One region of the Alteromonas macleodii ATCC 27126 genome, then DNA from elsewhere that is predicted to be linked to it. Evidence: predicted binding sites of a transcription regulator. Region 1 holds the regulator's gene; each other region holds the start of a gene.

What was found. Region 1 encodes MetJ, which represses methionine synthesis genes. Its sites were predicted from a motif close to TAGACGTCTAGACGTCTA; they were not measured.
Region 2: a site for MetJ is predicted at 3,576-3,593, ahead of msrA (peptide-methionine (S)-S-oxide reductase MsrA). Genes of this name have one in related genera too.
Region 3: a site for MetJ is predicted at 2,849-2,866, ahead of metA (homoserine O-acetyltransferase MetA). Genes of this name have one in related genera too.

What each region holds. Positions count from the first base shown of each region.
Region 1 covers NC_018632.1:4,035,843-4,043,068, forward strand. Annotated here, with positions in the region: gene MASE_RS17180 (cbb3-type cytochrome oxidase assembly protein) at 1-180, opposite strand, end outside; gene priA (primosomal protein N') at 312-2,501, opposite strand; gene rpmE (50S ribosomal protein L31) at 2,950-3,162, shown strand; gene MASE_RS17200 (hypothetical protein) at 3,368-3,685, opposite strand; gene MASE_RS17205 (malic enzyme-like NAD(P)-binding protein) at 4,364-5,599, shown strand; gene metJ (met regulon transcriptional regulator MetJ) at 5,764-6,096, opposite strand; gene metF (methylenetetrahydrofolate reductase) at 6,258-7,145, shown strand.
Region 2 covers NC_018632.1:3,722,277-3,729,502, forward strand. Annotated here, with positions in the region: gene MASE_RS15890 (NAD-dependent epimerase/dehydratase family protein) at 1-487, shown strand, start outside; gene MASE_RS15895 (sodium-dependent transporter) at 603-2,024, opposite strand; gene MASE_RS15900 (SDR family NAD(P)-dependent oxidoreductase) at 2,336-3,061, opposite strand; gene MASE_RS15905 (thiol-disulfide oxidoreductase DCC family protein) at 3,051-3,446, opposite strand; gene msrA (peptide-methionine (S)-S-oxide reductase MsrA) at 3,671-4,216, shown strand; gene MASE_RS15915 (hypothetical protein) at 4,318-5,439, opposite strand; gene MASE_RS15920 (metallophosphoesterase family protein) at 5,711-7,226, shown strand, end outside.
Region 3 covers NC_018632.1:1,158,941-1,166,166, forward strand. Annotated here, with positions in the region: gene MASE_RS04915 (protein-glutamate methylesterase/protein-glutamine glutaminase) at 1-210, shown strand, start outside; gene MASE_RS04920 (ParA family protein) at 239-1,003, shown strand; gene MASE_RS04925 (chemotaxis protein CheW) at 1,011-1,817, shown strand; gene MASE_RS04930 (chemotaxis protein CheW) at 1,835-2,326, shown strand; gene MASE_RS04935 (DUF2802 domain-containing protein) at 2,386-2,820, shown strand; gene metA (homoserine O-acetyltransferase MetA) at 2,931-3,869, shown strand; gene MASE_RS04945 (homocysteine S-methyltransferase family protein) at 3,873-4,940, shown strand; gene metH (methionine synthase) at 4,950-7,226, shown strand, end outside.

The DNA of each region.
Region 1 (7,226 bases):
TGCACCAAAGCCAATCACCAATGCGAATACGCCAACAAGGCGCACAATAGGAAGTTTTCCAGAAACCGGGGCGTTAGATTGCGCATTTGATTGAGCGCTTCTGGCCGGTTTTCTACCTTTACCAGCAGGCTTCTTTTTTTGAGGAGAGCGTCCACGAGAGACATAATCGCGTTGAGCCATAGTCGGCAATATTCCTACTTGTTATCGTTGTTTGTATGCGTAAGAAAACGTCATATACCAAATCTTTATGAAGAAGCAGCTTTCCTGCACTTCAATCCTGCAGAAATTTTAACGTATTGCTACCCAACAAGCTAACTGAAATCGGTAGGATCAATATCTATCGACCACCTTACCTTCATTGCCTGTGGCAACGCCTGTAAAAATGGCAGCGCCAAACGCAGCGCATTGTGAAGCGGCGCACGCTTTTCATGGCTGCATACCAGCATAAACCGAAACCTGCCTTGCCGCTTTTCAATCAAACAAGGAAACGGGCCATTTAGCTCAATGGCATGCTGCTGGAGAAATACTTGCTTACTGTCTTGTAAAAAGCGATAGGCCAAACTGCTGTCGGTCGCTTCTGCGCGAATGACAAACTGGCTAATAAATGGGGGAAGCCCTGCCGCTTTTCGCTCCATTAAAGCGTGTCTGGCGAAATGCCCATAGCCATTGTGCACTAAATCTTGTAGCAAAGGGTGATGAGGGTTGTGTGTTTGAAGCCACATCTCACCAGGTTTACTGGCGCGCCCTGCTCTTCCAGCAAGCTGAGTTACAAGCTGAGCGAGCTTTTCTGGTGCTCTAAAATCGGCACTAAAAAGTGCACCATCACAATCTAGCACCGCCACCAAGGTTACATGCGGAAAATGGTGACCTTTTGATAGTATTTGGGTACCTACCAGAAGCTGGTACTCTTGGCGGTTTATTGCATCCAGTGTTTGGTGCAGTTTATCTTTGCCCCGCACGGTATCACTGTCTATTCGTACCTGTTTAACACCGGGAAATAAACTTGCAAGCCCTTGCTCAACTTGCTCTGTTCCCGTACCCGCCGTAACTAATTCATTGTGATGGCACGCTTCGCAGTTTGATGGCATTGAGCGCATACCGCCGCAGTGATGACACTGTAAACGGTTCTGCGCTTTATGCACAGTATAAGGACGGTCACAACGCTTACACATGACGGTTTCGCCGCAGTGATGGCAAAGCAGCGCTGGCGCATAGCCTCTGCGATTCACAAACACCAATACCTGATTTCCCGCGTTGATATGCTGGCGCATTATTGTTAGCAAGCCTTGCGAAATACCGTAGTGAATGGGTTGGTCACGCGCGTCCAACACATGCTGATGCGTGCTTTTCGCACCTCCCGCTCGCTTAGTTAACTGCAAATGGGCATAGCGACCGCTTAGCGCATTATTAAGTGTTTCGAGTGCGGGCGTGGCGCTGCCTAATAAAAGAGGAATATTGTGCTGCTTAGCCCGCATAGCTGCTAGGTCACGGGCGTGATAGCGAAGTCCATCTTGTTGTTTAAAAGACTCGTCGTGCTCTTCATCCACAATCAGCATGCCGGGGTTGTGCAGCGGAGTGAAAATAGCTGAACGGGTACCGATGATTATCCCGAGTTCACCTGCTTTTGCTCGCTGCCACACCTGTAGCCGTTCTTTATCAGAAAGCTGAGAGTGTAAAACGCCCACTGCAATACCAAAGCGCTTTTCAAAGCGTGACACCGTTTGCGGCGTAAGCCCAATTTCTGGCACAAGTATAAGCACTTGTTTTCCGTCGCGCAGTAAGGGTTCGATGGCTTGAAGGTACACTTCCGTTTTACCGCTACCGGTAACCCCTTCAAGCAAACTTACAGCGAAATTGCCCTGCTGACGGTTTAGCGCGGCAATGGCAACCGACTGCTCAGTATCTGGAATTGGCTTTTCAGACACCGATAACGAGGCAAGCCAACTGCCTGACTTAAATTCAGGCGCGACTTCTTCAATGCTTATCAATGACTTTTCGACGAGCGCTTTGACCGCAGGTGCGCCATACTGCTTGCGCGCTTGGGACGCTAATAATGCACCACCAGCCATTGCAGTAAAACAGGCTTGTTGTTTAGGCGCCCGCGATAACGTGTCTGCAGTCGTTTGCTTACCTTCTTCGGTAAGCATTAACATGTCTTGAGGTGTTGGCGCTGCTGACTCGCCTTTGCGCAATAATACAGGCAGCATGGCGTGCAACACTTCACCCGGCGCATGATGATAGTACTGCCACAGCCATTGGGCCATTTTCAACAACACCCCATCTATAATAGGGCTATCGTCCAGTACCGACTCAATAGCTTTTAGCTTGTTGGAGTTTTCAATGTCGCTTTCAGGTTTGTGTAGGGTTTCAACAACTACGCCCACAAGTTTGCGCGGACCGAAAGGCACAACCACTCTTACACCCGCACTTAGTGCGTTATCGTGGGTATACGTGAAAAGTTGGCGCAGTGGCACTGGCACGGCAACTTGGATAAAGGCCATTGCGAAGGATCTACCTTATTTGACGATTGTTACAGCGCGTAATGCGCTTACTAAGCTTCTTATGTTGAAACTAATTATACTGAGGCTTCTTGCAGACCTATACGTTACAGCAAGTTGAGCTGCTAACAGCTAGCTACACATTTTGCCACTAGAGCATCTGGCCCAGCCTTGAAAGACAAATATTTAAACATACTTTACAGGTAAGCATAAAAGGAATGTTTTTTGTTTGGCCTTTTTATAAGGCTATCTTTTTATACGGCTACCTTGTCTAGCTCTCTTGTTTAGCATTTGGCCAAAAACCGCTTGATCAAGGCCCTGCCATCCTTTATTATGCGCCGCTCTTTTGCGATAGGCTGTTCTTTGAACGACTTATCATTTGAATTAAGTAACGTATGGTGTGCGACTTCGGGTTGTATAGCGATACGGCCTTATTATGTGAGGTAACCCAATGAAACAAGATATCCACCCAAAATACGAAGAAATCACAGCAACTTGCTCATGTGGTAACGTAATGAACATTCGTTCTACGCTTGGTAAAGACATCAACCTAGACGTATGTTCTTCATGTCACCCATTCTACACTGGTAAGCAACGTAACGTTGACACTGGTGGTCGTGTTGATCGCTTCAAGAAGCGTTTCGGTGCATTGGGCAAAAAGTAAGCCTGATATCGAGTTCAAAAAAAGCGCCTTTATGGCGCTTTTTTATTGCTTAAAATTCACGCTTCACACAAACAAGGTGTGCCAAACAGCGCTTTACCGCCGTTATCCTACGTCAGGCCTGTACCTAGCCAGTGTAACAAGCCCTGCAACTCGCCTTTCTGAAAACGTTTTTAGCTTAATTTACAACATCCAGCGTAACCTGAACTCAGTGAAGGTTTTTAACATTAGATAAATGCCTATCCCAATTGCCGCCACTCACTTTCTTACACTCTTCTTCGCTATCAAAATAAATACCAACGGGTGCTGACTTAATTGACGCCAAAGCAATATTCACTTGGTTTATGAAGTCTATATCCCAACCATTAGTTAACGCCCGCTGCTTCTCCTGCTCAGTATTAAACACGGCAATCACTTGCGGCGCTCTCCAATGTCCTACGTGAGTTAGCCAAACAAATCCATTATTGGTAGATTTTACGCTTTCACACACATCGGTTAGCACGGTTATTAGTTTTCTTTCTGTCATATCCTCGCCTTCAGCGCGAATTTTGAGTGGGCTTTCACAGGATTTTATCAGAAATATTGGATGGAGAATTAACGAGGTGTCTCCCTGCGTTCTATTTTCCTGATTTGGGTTTCTGTCCAATGCATTTATGAGAACGTAGATCCCTTTGATAGCTTTATTTTCCCCCTCCACACAATAGACCTACAGAATGTTATAACAAGTCAAAATAAATAGCATGAATGGCAATTATAGCCCCATTTTACTGGTCTAATTAGTATGCCTAACCTACATTGGTATATGAGAATTCTGATCAGATATGTACACAGTGATTGGCTGTGTTAGAGTTGTGATCGGCACTTTGATACTGAGCATTAATTCTGTGAATAATGCATGACTTTCAAGACTTGTGGCGCTTTTGGGTACATAAACCAGAGGCTTGTATCCATTAAGGTATGTGAGCAAAATCAGTAAAGGTTAACGCCTAGTCTGCTTTTCCACATGCCACCTTGGGGCCTATTGATGATTGCTGTAAAACAAAGATCAACAAGCCCTAGTGCTAACAACTATTTATAATCACTTTGTCATTACTTGGTTGTAACGCGCTTACGTTTATCTACCTATAACTATAACGACAATAAAATAGCTACAGAGCGTGAACGAAAACACCGATGAACCCTACATCTAAGGATACCTTTTTACATGTCAGATTTTAGACAACGCGCACTCGACTATCACGCCAAACCCACACCTGGAAAAATCCGCGTAGAGTTATCTAAACCAGCCGACAGCGTCGATGACCTTGCTCTTGCCTATAGCCCAGGCGTTGCCGAGCCGGTCAGAGAAATTGCCGAAGATGCAGATAACGCCTATAAGTACACGGGTAAAGGAAACCTGGTTGCCGTTATCAGTAACGGAACCGCGATTTTAGGGCTGGGTAACCTAGGCCCACTGGCATCGAAACCTGTTATGGAAGGTAAAGCCCTTCTGTTTAAACGCTTTGCTGGCCTGGATGCCATTGACATTGAGGTGAAGCATCGTACAACCGAAGAGTTCATTAATACGGTAGCGAATATCGCTGACACATTTGGCGGCATTAACTTAGAAGACATTAAAGCGCCTGAATGCTTTGAGATTGAACAAGAGCTAATTAAGCGCTGTAAAATTCCGGTATTCCATGATGATCAGCACGGTACCGCTATTGTAACTGCAGCGGGCATGCTTAATGCTCTGGAAATTCAGGGTAAAAGCATAGAGAGCGCTAAAATTGTGTGTATGGGTGCCGGTGCAGCAGCGGTCGCTTGTATGGAACTGCTTATTAAGTGTGGTGCCCAGCGCGAACGTATTTATATGCTAGACAGAAAAGGCGTTATCCATACTCGTCGCGAAGACTTAACTGAGCATAAAAAGCTATTTGCTAACAATACTGACAAGCGTACGCTTGAAGATGTAATGGAAGGTGCGGATATTTTTGTTGGTGTGTCTGGACCGGATGTTTTACCACCAGAAACACTGGCCTTGATGGCTGAAAACCCAATTGTATTTGCATGTTCTAACCCAGACCCTGAGATAAAGCCTGAACTTGCTCACGAAGTACGTAAAGATCTTATTATGGCCACTGGACGTTCGGACTACCCTAACCAAGTAAATAACGTACTGTGCTTCCCGTTTATTTTCCGTGGCGCGCTAGATGTTCGTGCAACGGCCATCAACGATGAAATGAAAGTAGCAGCAGTAGAAGCCCTTCGTGCTATTACGAAAGAGCCTGTACCAGAAGAAGTACTAGCTGCCAGTAAGAGTACTAGTCTGACATTTGGTAAGGAATACATTATTCCTAAACCTATGGATCCGCGTTTATGCGAGCGTATTGCTACCGCCGTATCTAAGGCTGCGATTGAATCTGGCGTTGCACGCGTGCCTGAAAGCCCAGAAGAATAAAATTCTGGCGCATAAGGCAAAAAAAATGGAGGGGCTAGTGCTCAACCTTTATTTGCTAAAAAGTGCGCTTCGAGAATACAAGTACATAAAAAACGGCGCCGTGTTGTAGGTTATCAACTAGCAATAACTTATAACAAAGCGCCGTTTCTCTTTAATACCAAATATCAGTCGTCTTCCGACACATCGTTTTCGAAGCTTGGATCAATGCCCATTTCTTCCATAATGCGTCTTGCTTCAGCCGGTACGCGATTAGGATTGTCTTTGCGCAGGTCATCATCGTTAGGCAATGGTTGACCGGTAAACGCATGCAAAAATGCTTCACACAACAGTTCTGAATTAGTGGCGTGACGCAAATTATTGATTTGGCGGCGAGTACGCTCATCAGTAAGCGCCTTAAGCACATTAATAGGTATAGAGACAGTGACTTTCTTTACCTGTTCGCTCTTCTTGCCATGCTCTGCGTAGGGGTGAATATATTTACCGTTCCATTCTGCCATTGTACTAACTCGGTCTACTCTTTTTTATGTTATGAAGAGAAATTCTAAACAAGTTCACGAAAAGGTCAATTGAGCAGTGTAAACCTCTTGACGTCTAGACATATATTCTTTAATTTAGACGTCTAAACGTCTATAAGAATACATTTTTGAGAGAAAAAGCCATGGTTTCTTACGCACAAGGTATCGATGCATTAAACCAGTCCCTGTCGGAACTGCGTGATATTGATGTATCTTTTGAATTCTTTCCGCCTAAAACGGAAGCCATGGAACAGACCCTGTGGAAGTCAGTTGAACGTCTAGCGCCACTAAAGCCAAGCTACATGTCGGTAACCTACGGCGCGAATAGCGGTGAGCGTGACAGAACCCACGACGTTGTAAAACGCATTCAGCAGCAAACCGGTGTCGCGGCGGTTCCTCACTTGACCTGTGTTGATGCTAGCCGTGATGAGCTTAAGCAAATTGCAAAAGACTACTGGGACTCAGGTATTCGCCGTATTGTTGCGCTTCGTGGCGATTTACCGCCAGGAGTAGAAAAGACAGAGATGTATGCCTCTGATCTTGTTGCCTTGCTAAAAGACGTTGCCGATTTTGATATTTCTGTTGCTGCCTATCCAGAGAAGCACCCTGAAGCACCAAATGCGCAGTTTGATTTACTAAACCTTAAGCGCAAAGCAGAAGCAGGTGCCACAGAAGCGATAACCCAGTTCTTTTTCGATACGAGTGTGTACCTTCGATTTAGAGACCGTGCAGCCGCAGCGGGTGTCGACTTAGATATCGTTCCGGGTATTTTGCCGGTAACCAACTACCAAACACTGGTGAAATTTGCGGGGTTCACAAATGTTCATGTGCCGGGATGGTTACACAAAATGTTCGACGGCCTTGATGCCGACGACCAAGCTACCCGTAATCTTATAGGCGCTAACATTGCTATGGACCAAGTTAAAGTACTCGCTAAAGAAGGGGTAAAACACTTCCATTTCTATACGTTGAACCGTAGTGAATTAAGCTACGCCATCTGCCACATGCTCGGCGTGCGTTCAGGCGCTTAATACATACGACAATCAGGACCGTGCTTGCGTTTTTTAACGAAGCACTCCACAAAAGGCGCAGTCAATGCGCCTTTGTTGTAT
Region 2 (7,226 bases), 310 kb from region 1:
GTCGGTTTACGGCGATGCAACAAACGAGGTAGTGTCCGAAGTTAGCACTACACAGCCGCAAACAGCCTCGGCCAAAGCCCACGTGACTATTGAAGACTATTTATTGTCTAAGCGAGGTAAGGTTGATATCAGTATTGTTCGCCTAGCCGGTTTAGTAGGCCCAGACCGTCACCCCGCCCGCTCGTTAAGTGGAAAACAGTTAGATGCAGGAAATAAGCGAATAAACCTTGTACATGTGTACGACATTGTATCTGCGCTGACGACCATCATTTGTGGCAAGCCGCTTAACGATGTTATTCACCTTTGCAGCTTGTCTCATCCTAAGCGCGGTATTTATTACGTGGATGCAGCGAAGGCGATGGATATTGATGCTCCTCGCTTTTCTGATACTGAAGCAGAACCTGCTGGCAAAGTGATTGACGCCGCACAAAGCTGGGCAAGGCTAAATATTACACCAGAGTATAGCGACCCCTATCGCATGTTTTAGGCTTTACACTTAGTGTAAAATACACACTCTGACACAAACAAAAACGGCAAGCTTTAGGCTTGCCGTTTTTAAGTTGAGCTCACTGCTAGCTCACGTCATTTCTTGTAAAACCTGACTATCCGAATAGGCTCAACCCGAAGTATTTTACCGCTACCGTGTTTACAAAAATCACGAGTAAAATAAGCGGAATAAAGGTTTTAAGCGAAATATCCACGTACTTTTCAAACCAGCTGCCTTTGTAACCACTGCTGCCCTCTTCCAAAGAAGCATTGAAGTTTGCACTCTTCCAACGATAAATAACAAACAAACAAATTAGCAAGCCGTTTAAAGGCAAAATCGTGTCGTAGAACACATCGTAAATGACATCAAACAGTGATTTATCTGCGCCAGCGTAGTGCATAAAGGACGTAAGCATATCAACTTTACCGAATGACAACGCACTTAGGATGGCTAGCAAAATCATAATACTTCCTAGCGACCCAAGCGCCCATTTACGGCTTACACCTTTTTCATCCATAAGCGCCGCAACAGGTACTTCAAAAATAGACACTAGCGACGTAATTGCCGCAAAGAACACTAATAAGAAGAACAAGCTAGCGACAATCGATGCGCCCATATATCCAATCGAATCTTGTAACGCTAGAAAGATACTAGGTAGATAAGTAAAAATCATACCCACTGACGATTCACTTAAATCATCAGGGTTAATGTCTGGGTTAAAAGAGAAGATGGCAGGAAGGATCATCAAACCCGCAGTGAACGCCACGGCCGTGTCTGTTAACGCCACCAGCTTGGCAGCGCTCGGTACATCTGCACGCTTATCAATGTAGCTACCATAGGTAATAAGAATACCCATACCCAACGATAGAGAGAAAAAGGCCTGCGATAGCGCACCATTCACCACTTCAGCAGTGATTTTTGAAAACTCAGGAACGATGTAGAACTCAACGCCAGCCATCGCATTTTCGCGGGTTAATACGAAGATAACGAGACCGATAAGCATCACGAAAAGCGCAGGCATGAGCAGCTTTGCCGCTTTTTCTATCCCTTCTTTTACACCGCCTTGAAGGATGAGGTAGACCACACCAACAACGGCCGCCATATATAAAAAGATGGCTTCTGAGTTAATAAACAGCCCAAAGGTTTCTGGGTTAGCTAACTTGTCTAGATTTCCGCTTACTGCTTCGAACAAATAGCCGAAAAGCCACACAGTAATAACCATGTAGAAAACGGCAATCATGAACGGCGTAGCAATAGCTAGCCACCCCGCGACTTTCCATTTCTTTTCATTACCGCTTATATCACTGTATGCACCAAGCGGGTCTTTTTTAGCATGGCGACCAACTGACATTTCCGCCAGCATTACCGGTAAACAAATGGCAAAAACGAAAATAGCGTACATTAAAAGAAATGCACCACCGCCATTTTTAGCTGCACCGACAGGAAACCCTACCAAATTACCTATGCCTACCGCAGAACCTGCAGCAGCCAAAATAAAACCTATGCGCGATCCGAACTGTTCTCTGGCCCCGCTCATATCCCTTCCTCTTGTTGAGTTATTGTTATAGCAGTTCGCCGTATCACGCCTTGTGATGCACAAACACGTCGTGAGCTCACAATTTATGCTGGTTGTCGGTACTTACTATTCGTAAGAATCAAGCCGAGCGAACTGGTATTATTTATTATCAGGATGGCGTTTGTTGTTATGACTCACGTGTGGCGTCAACGCGTTGTATTGCTACCTCTATGGGCTTATCAATACGCTGCACCATTCCCAAAAATAGCATGGTAACAGCAGTGAAATAAAAAGTCTTGATGTTGGACTTGCTGAAATGATGTTAGACCGTATCACCAAGTTACCACTTCGCCATTCCAGTCGATAAAATGACAAGCTTGGTCTCGATTAAGCGCCGAAAGGTGGTGAATGAGCTGTTTAGCGGTAAACTCAGGCGTGAACAATTTCTTGGCGGCGACGTTCTTTTGAAAAGGCTTAGAAAGCCCCGTATCAACCGTCCCAGGGTGATAACAAACAAGCATCACGTCTTTCAATCTGCGCTTGTATTCTACCGACGCTGTTTTAACCAACATGTTGAGCGCCGCTTTCGACGCGCGGTAGCCGTACCACCCGCCAAGTCCATTATCTGAAATACTCCCTACTCTCGCGCTTAAGCAAACAAGGGTTGAGCCTTCTTTACTCATAATATTCACCAAATGCTTGAGCCACATTGCGGGAATAATGCTGTTAGTCGAAAAATAAGCCGCTAAGGCCTGCTCGCTGACATCTTCCAAACGTTTTTCAGGATGAATGCCATCGCTTTCGCGGTGTAGAAAGCCTGTTGTGATAACTACCGTAGTTAACACAACCTGCTGTTCAGCCAGCTGTTCAACAAATTCGCTAATGTGCCTATCGTCCTGTTCGGCCAGCTGATGATAGGTAACATCCCCAGAATGATTGGTGTCAGATAAAGGGGCGCGACTAACCGCAAACACCCTAGCACCATCACTGCTATATTGCTCAATAAGCGCAGACGCAATACCGCCCGACGCGCCCACTATAAGGACGTTATTTTTCACTGGCTTCTCCTGGTATGCAGCGATCGCACTGGCGTTTTTTACCTGTTAACAGGTATGAAATGGTGTATCTATGCTTTGCGAATACATTGTAGAAAGCATCGGCTACATAACGAATAACAGGCCAGCGAAGCGGTGCATATAGCCAACCCATGCCCACGGCTTTCCATGCTTCATGAGTGACATCAAGGCCAGTTATCAACGTCCCGTCTTCACGAAGTCCGTGAATTCTTGCATTGAGTGCATGCCAATCCATGGTTGGATAACGGTTCGAAAAATCGGGGGCCTGAATATCTACCAATGTTAATTTGTTGTGCTTGTCTCTTTTTCTTAAATGACGCATTTCAGCGATACACAACGGACAATACCCGTCATAGAAAATAATCACGACTGAATACCTCTGCCAAATTTTGAACACGTTTATACGCATTCTTACCAGTTGCAAACTGCTTGAAAGAAAGCAGCTAGCCTCACATGTTAAAACCTTTCACTCAGCTCGCACATTATTCTTATTTAATATTCGTTTATACGATAAAAAAACACGCTTGGATGACTTGTGTTGTGACCTACCCGCACCCACACTACAGACAAAGATTAAGAGAGGTTTTTACTATGGCAAATTTACAAGTCGCCACATTGGCAGGCGGATGCTTTTGGTGTATCGAATCAGCGTTTAATAGCGTTGAAGGCGTGGAAAAAGCAATTTCTGGCTATGCTGGAGGCGAAAAGGCCGATCCAACCTATGAAGAGGTATGCAAAGGAAATACTGGCCATGCTGAAGTGGTACAAGTGACATTTGATGCCGACAGCATTAGCTACCGAGAGATACTAGAAATTTTCTTTGCGCTGCATAACCCTACACAGCTTAACAGACAGGGCAATGATGTAGGAACACAGTATCGCAGCGCGGTTTTCTATCACGATGATACACAAAAAGCTGAAGCAGAAAAAATTATCGCAGAAATCACAGAAGAAGAGATTTGGCCCGATCCCGTAGTGACTGAAATAGTAGCAGTAAATAACTACTACGACGCCGAAGACTACCACCAAGATTACTTCAAAAATAATCCACAAAACCAATATTGCTCTATGGTGGTGGCGCCTAAACTTGCGAAGTTCAAAAAAACCTTCGCTTCTCGACTTCGCAGCGACGCATAGATAAAACAGCGATATTAAGCGCGCTATCAATAGCGTTAGCCAACAATAAAAAGGGTTGCTTAAAAGCAACCCTTTGGTTTTTCAATCTATTCGTTTTCTTATTATTCAAACCAAACGCTGTTAATTTCTAGTGGAAATAATAAAGGCGCTAAGTCTTCATAACGCTTCTTATGCGCTTCACACGTCGCGTTTTTAAGGTAGTTTTTCTCCCAAGGATCGTTAATGATCCACAAGGTATTTTCAATGGTCACTAATCCTTCCATCGACGAATTATCCATTGTGTACTGTTCGCAACTCTGATCGCCGGCAACGTCGAAAGTAATAGGGATACGCGTTGTTGGCTTACTGCCACTCACATCAATTACCCACAGTTCATTGTCGTTTCTTGCTGCGCCAAACAAATAGGATGCGCCCGTTGAATGAGTATATAACGCCAGTCCATTGATAGGATGATTACCTGAAGTAAACGAAGGAAGTTGAAGGTTAGGCTCGCTCACTGTGGCAAAATCATTCGACGAGAAAAAGTCTTCATCAACAGCCAATGTAAAAATTCTTGGCTGTCCTGCTTTATCTTTCTCTAGCGCCAGATATAACGTGCCGTCTTCAGCCATCGTCAACCCTTCAATGCCGTCGTTAGGAAAATTACCTACTTCAAAATCGTTGGGAAACTGAAGAGGTCGCACATCCGACATTTCAACCGAGCCATTATCTTTTCGTGTCAATTTTACCAACAAGGTAGGGTAATCTGTTGACCCTGTTTCCTCGTATTTGGATTCACAGCGAGGGCTTAATGCGCCGGTACGGGTAGCATCTTCGGTAACCGTATAAATTACGTTAGTGTCTCTGGGGTCTACGGCTAGCGCTTCTAAATCAGGTTGCTCGCTCAAATAGCTATAAAAGCAGCTTCGGCGCACGGTGTTGGAAAATGAAAAGCGTTCGCTCGATGCGCTCAGCGTTGCGGTATCTGGTGAAATGCTATGAAGTTTCAACTGTTGAGTGGTATCAGCGCTAGCATCTGCGATAGTGACAAGTTGACCGTCTAGCACCACTAACCCTGAGGTTTGAGGATCAAACATAACGTTGCCTTTTTCATCAAGGATCCATTTACCCACAGTGACTTCTGTCAAGTCTTGAGGTTCAGGAGTAATAACAACGTCTTTCGGCTCGCTACAGGCGCTTATCAGTAAAGTGGTTAGCACAGCACTGGTTAAATATTTTAGCATAGTGTGAAGTCCTCTCTCCGTTTATTAAGACGAGAGCAAAAGGTAAAACTGAAAAAATTGTAAGGGAGTATATCGAGCATACCGTTTATTCACAAAAAAGAGTAAGGTTATGCGATAGACATCAGGTTTGCTGAGTACATATATGATTTGGCAACGTTAAATAGTCGTGCTGTCATCATGTTTTCAATTAATGTGCAGCATATTTAGTTAACACACTTACGTGTATTAATATTGACGAAAATTAAAGGAGAGCGTCATTTCTACGCAGCACTTGCCCCAAGTTATTGCAGGTCCAATAGTAAGAAAGGTGACATCTACAGAATGTCATATTTGGGTAGTAACCAGTAACGCCGATTCACCTGCGCTAAATCTATCTGCAAATGAAGTCGTCGTCAGCGGCAATTGTCAACGCGAAACCATACGCGTAGGTAAGTACGCATTTATACACTTGCTCTCTTTCACTTCGTCAGAGCCCTTCGAAGATACTGCGCGGATAGGTTACTCGCTATCTTTTAGCGACGATGCTCAGCAGGCTTCATGGGAAAATGAACAACGCGGGCTTCTTTACGATGGGCAGTCTTCCTTATGTTTCCACTACACCGAGACTCCCGAGACCATACTGCACGGCTCATGCCGTAAGCCTCACTTTCACAGTGATGATGCCCTAGCACAAGTAGATGTACTCCATAAAAATGCGTTCAAAAAGCAAAATGATTTTCCCGATCTCCTGTTGATGACGGGCGATCAAATTTACGCTGATGATGTCGCAGGTCCTATGCTTAAAGCCATACACAGCGTGATTGACCGTTTAGGTCTTTATCATGAAGCACTGGAAGGGGCAGTAGTAACCAACACTAATGAACTTGCCACACATGAACATGGGTATTACGAACGAGAGCAGCTTCTGCCACAAATTGCGACCAATACGGTACTGTCTTCAATATTCTTTGGTGCTAAGAAGAAACCGGTATTCACATCAGTAAACGCGCAAAACCATTTGATTGGCAGTGCGGAGATCATCGCTATGTATTTACTGGTGTGGTCCGACACGCTTTGGGCTGATATCAATATAGATAAAGATGGGATCCCCCCAAAATACCACGCTATTTTCGACAAAGAACACGAAGCGCTTAACGGCTTTGTAAAACAGCTACCGCAGGTACGTAGGGCCCTGGCACACATTCCTACCTATATGATCTTTGACGATCACGATGTTACCGACGACTGGAACTTAACCCGGGGCTGGGAACAAGAAGTCTATGGAAACCCTCTATCAAAACGCATGATCGGCAATGCGCTTATCGGCTACTTGCTTTGCCAAGGATGGGGAAATGCACCAAAAAAAGTAGCGCCATTAATTGCTAAAGTACAAGAATCCATGGGAGAAAGCGGTTTAAACTCGCACGATGAAATCATTGATGATCTTTTGGATTTTGATCAGTGGCATTACCGTTTAGATACCACACCACCTATTGAGGTTTTAGACACCCGCACGCAGCGTTGGCGCAGTGAATCTAATATGAATAAGCCCTCGGGGCTAATGGACTGGGAAGCACTGTGTGATTTTCAGCATTCCATAATCGGCAAAGAATCTGTCATCGTTGTCTCTGCCGCTCCCATTTATGGCGTAAAGGTTATCGAAGCCATTCAAAAGGTGTTTACGTTTTTTGGCAAGGCGCTTACTGTTGATGCGGAGAACTGGATGGCCCACAAAGGCACCGCGAACGTTATATTAAACATATTCAGACATTACAAAACGCCCCCCGATTTCATCATTCTATCTGGCG
Region 3 (7,226 bases), 1.8 Mb from region 1:
GATGTATTAGGAATTATATTAACGGGTATGGGGGCTGACGGCAGAGAAGGATGCCGAATGCTCAAGGAAAAAGGCGCAACGATTTGGGCTCAAGACCAAGATTCCTGTGTTGTGTACGGTATGCCTCAAGCTGTAGCCGTTGCCAATATATCCAGTAAAAATATAAACATTGATGATATGAGCAGTTGCGTTCAAACCGAAATGCGATAGCAGTTTGAAAAGTAATGGAACAGCAAATATGAAAGTGTGGACAGTAGCGAATCAGAAAGGTGGTGTAGGAAAGACTACCACTACGGTGAGCCTTGGCGGCTTGCTTGCACAGCAAGGCAAGCGAGTGCTCATGATTGATACTGATCCACATGCATCGCTGAGTTATTACTTCGGTATCGATGCAGAAGCGTCAAGTCATTCAGTTTACGATATTTTTATTAAGTCTAATGACATTACGGCCGATAATGTTATGGATTGTCTTTGCCCGACAAAGTTAGACAACTTATATGTGCTTCCTGCAACAATGGCGCTCGCGACCTTAGATAGAACGATGGGTAGCGAACAAGGTATGGGCTTAGTCCTAAAAAAAGCGTTGGCAAAAATCGCAGGGGAATTCGATGTTGCTATCATCGATTGCCCTCCAGTGCTTGGGGTGCTGATGGTTAACGCTCTTGCAGCGTGTGACAAGGTTATTGTGCCTACCCAAACGGAGTATCTGGCGCTTAAAGGGCTAGACAGAATGATTCGTACCATGGAAATTATGGGACGTTCGTTGGACAAATCCTTTGATACTGTGATTATTCCAACTATGTTTGATAAGCGCACTAACGCGGCGCTTGCATCGCGAAAGCGCTTAATGAATGACTATGGTGAGCGCGTGTGGGAAGGGGTTATTCCCGTCGACACGCACTTCAGGGATGCAAGTTTAGTACAGCTTCCCATTTCCGCAGCGTACCCCAAAACACGTGGTGTGTCTGCGTACGAGAAACTATTAGCGGTATTGGAGAAATAACGAGAACATGAGCAAGCAATCGCCTTTTGCCCGTGAAGAAGTGATGGAGGCATACCTTGATAGTCTCCTCAAAGAGCCAGAAGCACCGGAAGATGTGACTGCGCGCACGGCAAAATTGCTCGAGCAGGCTTCTCAGCAGATGGCTGAAACGGCACTTGCTTCTACCGCCAATGAAAGTGAGCCGCAATCAAATGAACAAGAAGCGATAGCGGAAAAGGTTACATCGTTAATTGAAACGCAAAAAGCAGAGACAATTGAAGATGAACAGCAACAGTCTCACGCAGAAACTTTAGTAGAAAATGAACAAGAAGCTGCGTTAAACCGCGCTGAAAAAACAAAAGTTCCACTAAAGGATACTCTCGGTTTTCGCTTTCAGGCGCTATTCTTTGAGGTTGCAGGGTTAACACTTGCGGTGCCTTTGACGTCGCTAGGTGGGATCCACCAAATTGAGAAGATTGGCCCTTTATTTGGAAAACCTGATTGGTTTATGGGTGTAATGTTGCACAGAGAGTCTAAACTAAGTGTTGTTGACTCTGCAAAATGGGTAATGCCAGAAAAATATGACGAAAACCTCGCACAATCGCTTAACTACCGATATCTTATAATGTTAGGGGAAAGTGCGTGGGGTCTGGCTAGTGAAAAGCTAGTCAATACGGTCAATTTGACTACCGATGATGTTAAATGGCGCGAGTCCACAGGTAAGCGTCCCTGGTTAGCAGGGATGGTTAAAGAAAAAATGTGCGCGTTAATTGACGTTGAAGAATTAATATCTATGCTTAACAAAGGCTTAGGCAGTAACGACCAGACGCCATAGTATTGGGAGCCAGGTTCATGAGCGACGAAAGAATAAATAATAACGCCACCGACAGCAACGACGAAGTCCTTCAATGGGTAACGTACCGCTTAGGTGAAGAAACTTACGGTATCAACGTGATGCAAGTTCAAGAGGTCTTGCGTTATACCGAAATAGCCCCTGTACCCGGTGCACCTGACTATGTACTTGGTATTATCAATCTGCGTGGTAACGTAGTAACGGTTATTGATACACGTGCTCGTTTCGGATTACCGCCAACAGAAATTACTGACAATACCCGTATCGTTATTATTGAGTCTGACGAGCAGGTGGTTGGTATTCTGGTGGATAGTGTCGCTGAGGTGGTTTACTTGAAATCTTCAGAGATTGACAGTGCCCCTAACGTAGGTACTGAAGAGAGTGCTAAGTTTATCCAAGGTGTAAGTAATCGCGACGGCGAACTGCTTATTCTTGTAGATCTTAATAAATTGTTAAGCGACGAAGAGTGGGATGAGCTTAGCAACATCTAAATAAATGAATAGGCGGTATTGATTGTAATACTGCCTACATTTCCCCAAGGGTTATGTCCATGGATTGGCAGCTTGCTGCACCTACCTTATTAGAACTCATACTGTGTATTCTTGTAGTTATACTCATCGCCGCGATGGGTGTGCTGTATTCACACATTAAGCAGTTGCGTTCTGCATTAAGCGAAAGCGAACATGCTAACGCAGAGGCTATTGCCCGCACTGAAGCCCTTGCTAAAAATGCAAATAATCAACAAACTGAGGCGCAAGCACGCACGTTGGTGATCACTCGACACCTTCAAGAGTTAGACGAAAAGCAAACTGATATTGAAAACCAGCTTCGAGAACTCAAGCTTCAAGATCCTTCCCTACGCCTATATCAGCGTGCGGCGGACTTAGTCAAGCAAGGCGCTAGCATTGATGAAATTATAGAAGCCTGCGACATTCCTCGTGCCGAAGCTGAGATGTTGGTAATGGTGCATAAACAAAATAATTAGTATTTTTGAGCACCAGAGAAAAAACGTTTAGACGTCTAGACGTAAAGATGTTGACATATCGCCAGTTATAGACACAATACAGATATTGTAATTTATCACTGGAGCCCTCTATGCCAATTCGTATTCCTGAGCAGTTACCCGCGCAGAATGTACTACTAGGTGAAAATATTTTTACCATGGACATGGACAGGGCTGCCAATCAGGATATTCGTCCTCTTGAAGTCGGTATTCTTAATTTAATGCCGAACAAGATAGAAACAGAGGTACAGTTACTTCGCCTGTTATCGAACACGCCACTGCAAATAAACGTGGATTTAATTCGAATTGATAATCAAGCGCCGAAGAATACCCCGCAATCGCACATGGATGCTTTCTATCACGACTTTTCAGCGGTAGCGAATAAGAAATACGATGGCCTCATTGTCACCGGTGCGCCTCTCGCGCTTATCGATTACGAGGAAGTAAAGTATTGGGAAACCATGACCACCATATTGGAGTGGGCGCAGCGTCACGTGAACTCAACCCTTTACTTGTGTTGGGCTGCTCACGCCGCCATGTATCACTTTTACGGCATTACACGAGAGCTTAGAAACGAAAAGTTTTCAGGTGTCTTTAAACACAAAGTGAATGACCCGAATAATGAGCTATTAAGGGGCTTTGATCCTTCTTTTTACGCACCACATTCCCGTTATGGGCATATTAACACCTCGTTGTATAACAGCGTCGATGGACTTAGTGTTGTTGCAGAGTCTGACGATGTAGGCGCTTATATTGTGGCGTCAGAAGATAAGCGCATGGTATTTGTAACGGGTCACCCGGAATACGATCCAGATACACTTAAAGATGAGTATTTTCGAGATATTGCCGCGGGACAAACGCCAGTAATTCCAAAAAACTATTTTGAAGGGGATGATCCAGCCAAGTCTCCTATTGTACAGTGGCGCTCACACGGTAGCCTATTGTTTACAAACTGGCTGAATTATTATGTCTATCAGACCACGCCTTACGATTTAAGTCAGCTTGCTGAAAAGTCACAGCCAAAGAGGTAGCACGTGAGCCAAAGACCAAATTCTAGCGCGCAAGCAACGCTTACAGAAGCCGCTAAAAAGCGCATCCTTATATTAGATGGCGCCATGGGCACCATGATCCAGCGCCATAAGTTAGAAGAAGAAGATTATCGCGGAACACAGTTTGCCGACTGGCACTGCGATGTTAAGGGTAACAACGATTTGTTGGTTCTTACCCAGCCCGATATCATCTATCAAATTCACTGTGATTACTTTGAGGCTGGCGCGGACATTATTGAAACGAATACGTTTAATGCTACGACTATCGCTATGGCCGATTACGATATGCAGGCTCAATCACGTGACATTAATTTAGCTGCAGCTAAATTGGCGCGTAAAGCTGCCGATGAGTTCACAGCAAAGACACCCGACAAACCCCGTTTCGTGGCGGGCGTACTTGGGCCAACAAACCGCACTGCTTCAATTTCGCCTGACGTTAACGACCCAGGCAAACGCAATGTTACTTTTGACGAACTCGTGGAAGCGTATAGCGAGTCTACCGAAGCGCTCATTGAAGGCGGTGCAGATTTAATCATGCTGGAAACCATCTTCGATACACTTAATGCGAAAGCGGCAGCCTATGCGGTAGAGTCGGTTTTTGAAAAGCTAGGTATATCGCTGCCCGTTATGGTGTCTGGCACGATTACCGATGCCTCAGGGCGCACGCTGTCTGGTCAAACCGCGGAAGCGTTTTATTATTCCATGCGACACATCAGTCCATTCTCATTCGGCTTAAACTGTGCTCTTGGACCAGACTTACTGCGCCAATACGTAGATGAAGTGGCTACTGTTAGTGAGTGCTTAATTTCAGCGCACCCTAACGCTGGTTTACCCAACGAGTTTGGTGAATACGACATGGAAGGCCCTGAAATGGCCGAGCACATCAAAGAATGGGCGCAGTCTGGGCTAGTGAATATTGTAGGTGGCTGCTGCGGCAGTACGCCGGAACACATTCGCGATATTGCTAACGCGGTCAATGGGATTGCGCCAAGAAAAGTGCCAAAGTTTGAACCCAAAATGCGTTTGTCAGGCCTAGAGCCGTTTGTACACTAGGAGGGCATAATGAGCGCAGAATTTTCTACATTTATTAATATCGGTGAGCGTACCAACGTAACAGGCTCCGCTCGCTTTAAACGACTTATTCTTGAAGGCGATTATGAAACTGCACTTGATGTCGCAAGGCAACAAGTAGAGAACGGCGCGCAGATCATCGATATCAATATGGATGAGGCCATGCTTGATTCAAAGCAGGCCATGATCACCTTTTTAAACCTGATTGCCTCTGAGCCAGATATTAGCCGAGTTCCCATTATGATCGACTCGTCTAAATGGGAGATCATCGAAGCAGGGCTTAAGTGTGTGCAGGGCAAAGCGATTGTTAACTCTATTAGCTTAAAAGAAGGGGAAGCGCTCTTCTTAAACCAAGCCAAGCTAATAAAGCGCTATGGTGCTGCAACCGTAGTTATGGCCTTTGACGAGACCGGCCAGGCCGATACACAAGCCCGCAAAGTTGAGATTTGTCAGCGTAGCTACAAGTTGCTGACAGAAGAAGTCGGCTTTCCTCCTGAAGATATTATCTTTGACCCCAATATTTTTGCTGTAGCGACAGGTATTGAAGAGCACGATAACTACGCGGTTGATTTTATTGAAGCGACCCGCGAGATACGTAAAACCTGTCCGTACTCACATATTTCTGGTGGCCTTTCTAATATTTCATTCTCGTTCAGAGGGAACAATCCGGTTCGCGAAGCTATGCACTCGGTATTCCTATATCACGCTATTCGAGCGGGTATGGATATGGCTATTGTGAATGCAGGTCAGCTAGAAGTATACGACGAAATACCCGCTGAATTGCGCGATGCGGTTGAAGACGTGATTTTAAACCGCAGAAGTGATGCTACTGAACGCTTACTCGATATTGCACCGAACTATCAAGGAGACGGTAAAGCGGCCGCAAAGGAAGATTTATCCTGGCGCGAGCAAGAAGTGAATAAGCGCTTAGAGCATGCGCTTGTTAAAGGCATTACCGATTACATCATTGAAGATACTGAAGAAGCGCGTCAACAAGCTGAGCGTCCGTTACATGTTATTGAAGGGCCGTTAATGGACGGCATGAACGTAGTAGGGGATTTGTTCGGCGAAGGAAAAATGTTTCTTCCTCAGGTAGTAAAGTCGGCCCGTGTAATGAAAAAGGCGGTAGCCCATTTACAGCCATACATTGAAGAAGAAAAGTCAGACGATGCGAAAAGCAACGGTAAAATTCTATTAGCCACGGTAAAGGGCGATGTTCACGATATCGGTAAAAATATCGTAGGCGTGGTACTTCAGTGCAATAACTTTGAAGTGATTGATCTTGGCGTAATGGTGCCAGCGGCGACAATCTTACAGACCGCCAAAGATGAAAACGTCGACATGATTGGTTTGTCAGGCCTAATTACACCATCACTTGACGAGATGGTTCACGTAGCTAAAGAAATGGAGCGTCAGGGCTTTGATATTCCGCTTCTTATTGGCGGGGCGACGACGTCTAAAGCGCACACTGCGGTAAAAATTGAACAAAATTATCATGCACCTGTGGCTTATGTTCCAAACGCAAGTAGAGCAGTAGGCGTGTGCCAGCGTCTTTTAAACAAAGCGTCTCGCGATATTTACGCGCAGGAACTGGCAAAAGAATACGATACGGTACGCGAACAGCACGCCCGTAAGAAGCCGCGCAGCAAGCCGGTGACGTTAGAACAGGCCAGAGAAAACGCTTTTAGGCCAGATTTTACGACTTTGCCAGTAAAACCTGCGAGCCTGGGTGTAACACCGGTAACCGCCGATTTGGCTAACCTGCGTAACTACATCGACTGGACACCTTTCTTCTTAACTTGGTCGTTAGCAGGTAAATACCCGCGTATACTTGAAGATGAGGTGGTGGGAGAGCAGGCACAGTCACTGTTTAACGACGCCAACGCCATGTTAGATAAAGTTATTGAAGAGAACAGCCTTCAGGCGAAAGGCGTTATTGGTTTGTTTCCTGCTAACCGCGTTAATGACGATGTTGAAATTTACACTGATGAGTCGAGAAACCAGGTTCAAGGTGTTGCCCATCATTTGCGTCAGCAAACGCTAAAAGACAAATTTGCTAATTATTGTTTAGCAGACTTTGTGGCTGAAAAGTCGAGTGGCATAAATGATTATGTGGGCGCTTTTGCCGTTACCGGTGGTATAGGGGAAGACGAGCTTGCTGAGAGCTATATTCAAGCAGGCGATGACTACAACGGTATTATGGTTAAAGCGGTGGCAGACAGGCTTGCCGAAGCGTTTGCGGAATATCTGCACGAGCAGGTGCGTAAG